2 regions of the Pseudoalteromonas sp. NZS11_1 genome follow, and region 1 is predicted to be linked to the other one. Evidence: predicted binding sites of a transcription regulator. Region 1 holds the regulator's gene; the other holds the start of a gene.
The links. Region 1 encodes FliA, which starts transcription of late flagellar genes. Its sites were predicted from a motif close to CTAAAGNTNNNNNNNNNNNNGCCGATA; they were not measured.

Region 1 (3,424 bases):
TGTGGTGTAAAGCAAGTTAAAGATGCTAATGAATTAGCTGAAGTTTTATATCATTTACGAAATAAACGTCTAGTATTAATTGATACAGCAGGTATGAGTCAGCGAGATTTACGTTTAACTGAGCAGTTAAACACGTTAATGCGTAACCAACGTGTGGATATTCGCAGCTACTTAGTACTAAGCGCAACGGCACAAATTAATGTATTACAAGAAACAGTACGTCACTTTAAAAAAGTACAGTTAAGTGGTTGTATTTTCACTAAGTTAGATGAATCATTAAGTTTGGGTGAGATTATTAGTATTGCGATTCAAAATCGCCTCCCAATAGGGTATCTTACTAACGGTCAACGAGTGCCAGAAGATATTCGTGTTGCAAATGCTGAAAAACTAGTGAAAAAGGCTGAGCAGTTATATTTAAAAAGAACAAAAGCACAACATTCAAGGCACCAAGCAGTGGCGCCAAGTACAGTAGGGATGTATGATTAACACAGTATTAGATCAAGCAAGCGGCCTGCGCAAAATGAGTCAAAACAATAACAACGGCGTAAAAGTTATCGCTGTAACCGGTGGTAAAGGTGGGGTGGGGAAAACAAATGTTTCTCTAAATACCGCTATTGCACTAGGGCAACAAGGTAATAGAGTATTAGTGCTGGATGCTGACTTAGGTTTAGCAAACTGTGATGTGATGCTTGGTTTACGTGTAGAGCGCAATTTATCACACGTTTTGTCAGGTGAATGTGAGCTTGACGAGATTTTAGTTGAAGGGCCTGCTGGTATTAAAATTGTACCCGCTACATCGGGCTCGCAAAGTATGGTTGAACTATCGCCATCTGAGCATGCCGGGCTAATTCGTGCATTTAGCGAATTGAATACCGAATTTGATATTTTAATTGTAGATACAGCCGCTGGTATTTCAGACATGGTGCTAAGCTTCTCACGAGCAGCACAAGATGTAATGGTTGTAGTGTGCGATGAACCAACATCAATAACCGATGCTTACGCACTTATTAAAGTATTAAGCCGCGAGCACGGTGTTTATAAGTTCAAAATTGTTGCCAATATGGTCCGCAGCATGCGTGAAGGCACTGAATTGTTTGCAAAACTATCTAAAGTTACCGATCGCTTTTTAGATGTTTCAATGGAGCTAGTAGCAACGGTTCCTTATGACGAAAATATGCGTAAAGCAACACGTCGCCAAAAGGTGATTGTTGAGCTCTTTCCAAGTTCGCCAGCCGCTCTCGCGTTTAAAGCGCTGGCGACAAAAGCAGTTAAATGGCCAATACCAAATCAACCATCTGGGCATTTAGAGTTTTTCATTGAGAAACTAGTAAACGGCTAATTATGACAACATTGGTGAATAGAGCTATGGGATATCAATCAACACAAAACTTAAATGTGATTGTTGAGAAACATGCATCGCTTGTTAAAAAAGTGGCATGTCATCTAATTGCTCGATTACCACCTAGCGTTCAGCTTGATGATTTAATTCAATCAGGAATGATAGGTTTAATAGAAGCTTCAAAAAACTTTGATGCAACAAAAGGCGCAAGCTTTGAAACCTTCGCCGGTATTCGTATTCGCGGGGCTATGCTTGATGAAATGCGCCGTGGTGATTGGGCTCCTCGTTCAGTACACCGTAAAAGCCGACAAGTTGCAGAAGCAATTACTGGGCTCGAAAGCAGTCTGAATCGCGAACCAACAGATACAGAAGTTGCTGAAAAACTTGAAATTTCACTCAATGAGTACCATCATATTTTAAATGATGTTAATACCAGTAAAGTATTAGGCATAGAAGACCTTGGTGTAGATGAGGATGTTATTACTCCCGTAGGCCAAGATTTAGCGCTAGACAAACCTTTTAATAATGTTAAAAATGATCGGTTTAATGAGTCTTTGCTAAATGCAATAAAGTCATTACCAGAGCGTGATGCAATGGTACTTTCTTTATACTATAACGATGAAATGAATTTAAAAGAAATAGGACATATACTCGATGTAAGCGAATCGCGTGTAAGTCAGATACATGGTCAGGCGATGATTAAGCTTAAAGCTAAAATCAATGACTGGATAAACTAGTAGTAAGTAAACTAAGGTTAATACCTCACTGGGGGATGTTTTGGATAAAAACATGAAAATTCTTGTAGTTGATGATTTTTCAACGATGAGACGAATTATAAAAAACCTATTACGTGACTTAGGTTTCACTAATGTTCAAGAAGCTGATGACGGGTCTACAGCTTTGCCTATGTTACAAAATCAAGTATTTGATTTTGTGGTTACAGATTGGAATATGCCGGGAATGCAAGGTATTGACCTTTTAAGAGCAATTCGTGCAGATGATAAGTTAAAACATATCCCTGTATTGATGGTAACGGCAGAAGCTAAAAAAGAACAAATAATTGCTGCAGCGCAAGCTGGCGTTAATGGTTATATTGTTAAGCCATTTACAGCTGGAACATTAAAAACTAAATTAGAAAAAGTATTTGAACGCTTAGGCTAATGATGGGGGAGAGGCTTATGTCAGCACCAGCTGCGCCTCAAATAACGTTAGAACAAGCTCGTCAACTCGTCATTTATTTAGAAAACGATGAGCAAGATAAAGCTAATCAGTTGATTTTAGAGACAGCTTCGCAAGAGCAGTCTAAATTATTTGCTGAAGTTGGGAAGTTGACTCGTCAACTGCACGAAGCACTTAAAAGCTTTGAGCTTGATACTCGCTTAACTAACATAACGACAGATGCGATTCCAGATGCTAAAAAGCGGCTTAATTATGTTATAGAAATGACAGAAAATGCGGCTAATAAAACAATGGATGCTGTTGAGGCTAGTTTACCTATAGCTCAGCAACTTGCAGATGAAATATCTCATATCAAACCGACATGGGATCGTTTAATGAGCCGGGAGATTGAGCTTGGTGAGTTTAAACAACTTTGCCATAGTATCGATAAGTTTATGAATAACTCTCATCATAAAACGGATGAGCTTCAAAGCTTAATGACAAATGTACTAATGGCTCAAGACTATCAAGACTTAACAGGTCAAGTTATTCGCCGTGTTATAGAACTTGTTAGAGAAGTAGAAGAAAGCTTACTTCATCTTTTAACAGCGTTTGCTGAACAAGATGACAGTGACAACACAGCGAATAAAGTAGAACAACAAAAAATAAAAGAACCAGTTGCCACACAAACTTTAGCAGGTCCTGAAGGCCCTATTATTGATAAAGAATCGCGTAATGATGTTGTGTCTGATCAAGATGAAGTCGATGATCTTTTATCAAGTTTGGGCTTCTAAGAGGAGAGTAACTGCATGTTTGAAGTCGATGAAGATATTTTACAAGACTTTCTTGTAGAGGCAGGAGAAATCCTAGAGCTTTTATCTGAACAGTTAGTTGAACTGGAAAATAATCCAGAAGATACCGAGTTAC
Region 2 (3,424 bases), on a different contig from region 1:
AACCAGACGCTAGATGACCGCTACTTTGCGATACTGAGTTGAGTAAATAATCGCGCAGCTCATTGCTAAATGCAGGGAGTTTGTCTTGCGCTAAGTCACGCAATTGGGCTGGCTCGTCAACCAAATTAAGTAATGGATACTTGCTACTATCAAGTGTCATGGTTTTATATATATCCTTCGCTAACATTAATTAATTCAAAGCTTTTACGAATAATTAATGTTGAGTAATAATGTCAGTGCTAATTGCAATACGTATGAGCAAAAATTAGTGGTCACGCTCAATTAGGTAATTTGCTAGCGACGCAAGAAGTGTTGTGTCAGCATCTATATTTGCTAACGCTTCATGGGCTTGTTGTATTAAATTCTGCGCCTTTTCTTTAGCGCCTAGCATACCTAATAACGCCGGATATGTCGCTTTATTCGCGGCAATATCGGAGCCTTGTGGCTTTCCTAAAATAACTGTATCGCCTTCAACATCTAAAATGTCGTCGTGTACTTGAAATGCTAGCCCTATAGCATACCCAAAAATACTTAAATTTTCTAAGGTTTGTTGATCAGCCTTTTCACTGCACAGTGCACCAAGTGTAATTGCGCAATTAATTAGAGCTCCGGTTTTTAGCTTATGTATTCGCTCAAGCTCTTGTACGGTAATCACTTTATCAGTTGCTGCTATATCAAGGCCTTGTCCGCCAACCATACCCTGAAGGCCTGATGCGTGGGCAAGTGTAGCAATCATTTTTACTTGTGTTTGTGATGAGCATTCAAATTTGTGATTCGCAATAAGCTCAAAAGCAAGAGTTTGAAGAGCATCACCGGCTAAAATTGCATTTGCCTCGCCAAACTCTATATGACAAGTAGGGCGTCCGCGGCGTAAGTCGTCATCGTCCATTGCTGGTAAGTCATCATGGACTAACGAATAGCTATGAATACACTCAATTGCAGCAGCAAGTACGTTTAAGTCTTGATGGTTTGCGCCGAGCATTTTACCTGTGGCATAAACTAAAAATGGACGTAATCTTTTACCGCCATTAAATAATCCATACTGGGTGGCGTTCTTTACCGTTTCTTCTGTATCGAGAGGCTGGTTAAAATGCTGTTGTAAGGTCGCTACTACATCTTTTTGAGCACGTTCAATATGATTTTTTATGCTCACAGCTATTCCATATCATTATCAAAGTTTGTAAGTACTGACTTTTCGCCATTCCCCATCAAAATTGATACTTTTTGTTCTGCTTGCTGTAATTTCCCTGATGAAGCACTTGCTAATGCAATTCCACGTTCAAATTGCTTTAACGATTGCTCAAGCGATAAGTCACCTTGTTCCATGTCACTAACGATTGTAGATAATTCTTCTAGTGCTTGTTCGAAACTTAAGTTTTCAGGTTTTTTAGTCGCCATCTTTATTTCAGCTTACATAATAAATTTAGGGGTCAATTTTAGGGCGAATGCTAAACTAGGTCAAAGGATGATATTGGTTTTTTACCTTTATAACGTTAAATTATATTTCAAGTGCATTAATAAAGCCTTAATAGCGGTCTTTTGGTTTAATAAATCAATTGATAATTAGGTAGCCTTTATAACTTGATCTAAGATAGTGCTAAAGGCTGCTTTTTATGTTTATTTATAAAAATGGCTTAAGCAATTCAATATGTTGCCGATAAGCAGTTAATAATAAAAGTTTATGATAAGGCCATTAAGCATGAAACTTCTGGAGGAAATGTGGATTTAGCAACCATAATCGGGATCCTAGGCGCAATTGGCTTAATTGTCATGTCTATGTTTATGAGTAGTAGCGGTGAAATGGCTATGTTTTACAATACCCCGTCTGTGGTTATTGTATTTGGTGGTTCACTCTTTATTGTTTTATCAAACTTCACTATGTCGCAATTTTTGGGAATAGGTAAAGTTGTTGCCAAAGCGTTTATGTTTAAAATCGAAACGCCAGAAATACTTATCGAAAAAGCAGTAGAACTTGCGGATTCAGCTCGTAAAGGCGGTTTTTTAGCACTCGAAGAAGCTGAAATTCCAAACCCCTTTATGCGCAAAGGCGTCGATATGCTCGTTGATGGCCATGATGCAGATGTAGTTCGCGCTACACTTCAAAAAGATATTTCTCTAACTACGACTCGCCATGAATTGGGCGCGGGTTTATTTAAGTCGTTAGCTGATATAGGGCCTGCAATGGGTATGATTGGTACTCTAATTGGTTTGGTTGCAATGTTGTCTAACATGGATGACCCAAAGGCAATTGGTCCTGCAATGGCAGTAGCACTATTAACAACTTTATATGGCGCGTTTTTAGCCAATGTTGTGGCAATTCCTATTCAGGTAAAACTTGAACTGCGTAAAGACGAGGAAGCGATGAATCAGCGTTTAATTTTGGATGCTATTTTAGGTATACAAGATGGTCAAAATCCAAAAGTAATCGAAGGTATTTTGAAAAATTACTTAGCTGAATCTAAACGCAAAGTAGATACCGAGGAGTAACTATGTCTGATCAAGAGTGCAAATGTCCACCACCAGGTCTACCTGCATGGATGGGAACGTTTGCCGATTTAATGTCACTGTTAATGTGCTTTTTTGTACTCTTGCTCGCGTTTTCAGAAATGGATGTACTTAAGTTTAAACAAATTGCGGGCTCTATGAAGTTTGCTTTTGGTGTGCAGAATAAAATTGAAGTAAAAGACATCCCTAAAGGGACCTCTGTTATTGCCATGGAGTTTACCCCAGGCAAACCAGAGCCAACTCCAATAGAAACCATTCAGCAGCAAACAGTCGAAATGACTCAACAAATGTTAGAGTTTCAGGCTGGCGATGAAAGCTCAGCAGGCGGCAGGCAAGAACAGCGCGGGGATAAACGCGGTGGCGAATCTCGTAGTACCTCACAAGAAGAATCTTCTGAGCAAGCAACTTCAGCAGCCGATCAGGAGCAAACTAACGAGCTTGTTAAAAAGATAGCGCAGCAGCTTGAAAAGCAAATAATCGATGGCGCAATTGAGCTTGAGTCATTAGGGCAGCAAATAATTATTCGCATTAGAGAGAATGGTTCATTTCCTTCTGGTAGTGCATTTTTACAACCTAAGTTTAAACCTATAATTCAAGATATCGGTGTGCTGTTAAAAGATGTACCCGGTGAAATAACAGTATCTGGCCATACAGATGATTTTCAGGTATCAAATGAGTTATATATTAATAATTGGGACCTATCATCAAAGCGTGCTGTAGCCGTTGCAAGTGAACTGCAAAAAGTCCAAGGATTTGATAAAACGCGAATGATGGTGGTTGGTCGAGCTGAAACACGACCACTTGTACCGAATGACACCGATGAAGATCGCCGCAGGAATCGCCGAGTAGAAATATCTATATTACAAGGTAAAGCAAAAGAGTCAGCTCCTATAGATGTAAGATAACTTTTATTGGCAAA

Region 2: the regulator FliA is predicted to act here: its motif matches at 1,634-1,660, upstream of pomA (flagellar motor protein PomA).

Annotation. Positions count from the first base shown of each region.
Region 1 is NZ_JADYXK010000021.1:22,791-26,214, reverse strand. Features, by position in the region: gene flhF (flagellar biosynthesis protein FlhF) at 1-486, shown strand, start outside; gene I6F44_RS14370 (MinD/ParA family ATP-binding protein) at 479-1,339, shown strand; gene I6F44_RS14365 (RNA polymerase sigma factor FliA) at 1,366-2,076, shown strand; gene cheY (chemotaxis response regulator CheY) at 2,117-2,500, shown strand; gene I6F44_RS14355 (protein phosphatase CheZ) at 2,518-3,291, shown strand; gene I6F44_RS14350 (chemotaxis protein CheA) at 3,307-3,424, shown strand, end outside.
Region 2 is NZ_JADYXK010000026.1:56,904-60,327, forward strand. Features, by position in the region: gene dxs (1-deoxy-D-xylulose-5-phosphate synthase) at 1-160, opposite strand, end outside; gene ispA ((2E,6E)-farnesyl diphosphate synthase) at 266-1,153, opposite strand; gene I6F44_RS16135 (exodeoxyribonuclease VII small subunit) at 1,156-1,398, opposite strand; gene pomA (flagellar motor protein PomA) at 1,720-2,487, shown strand; gene I6F44_RS16145 (flagellar motor protein MotB) at 2,490-3,410, shown strand.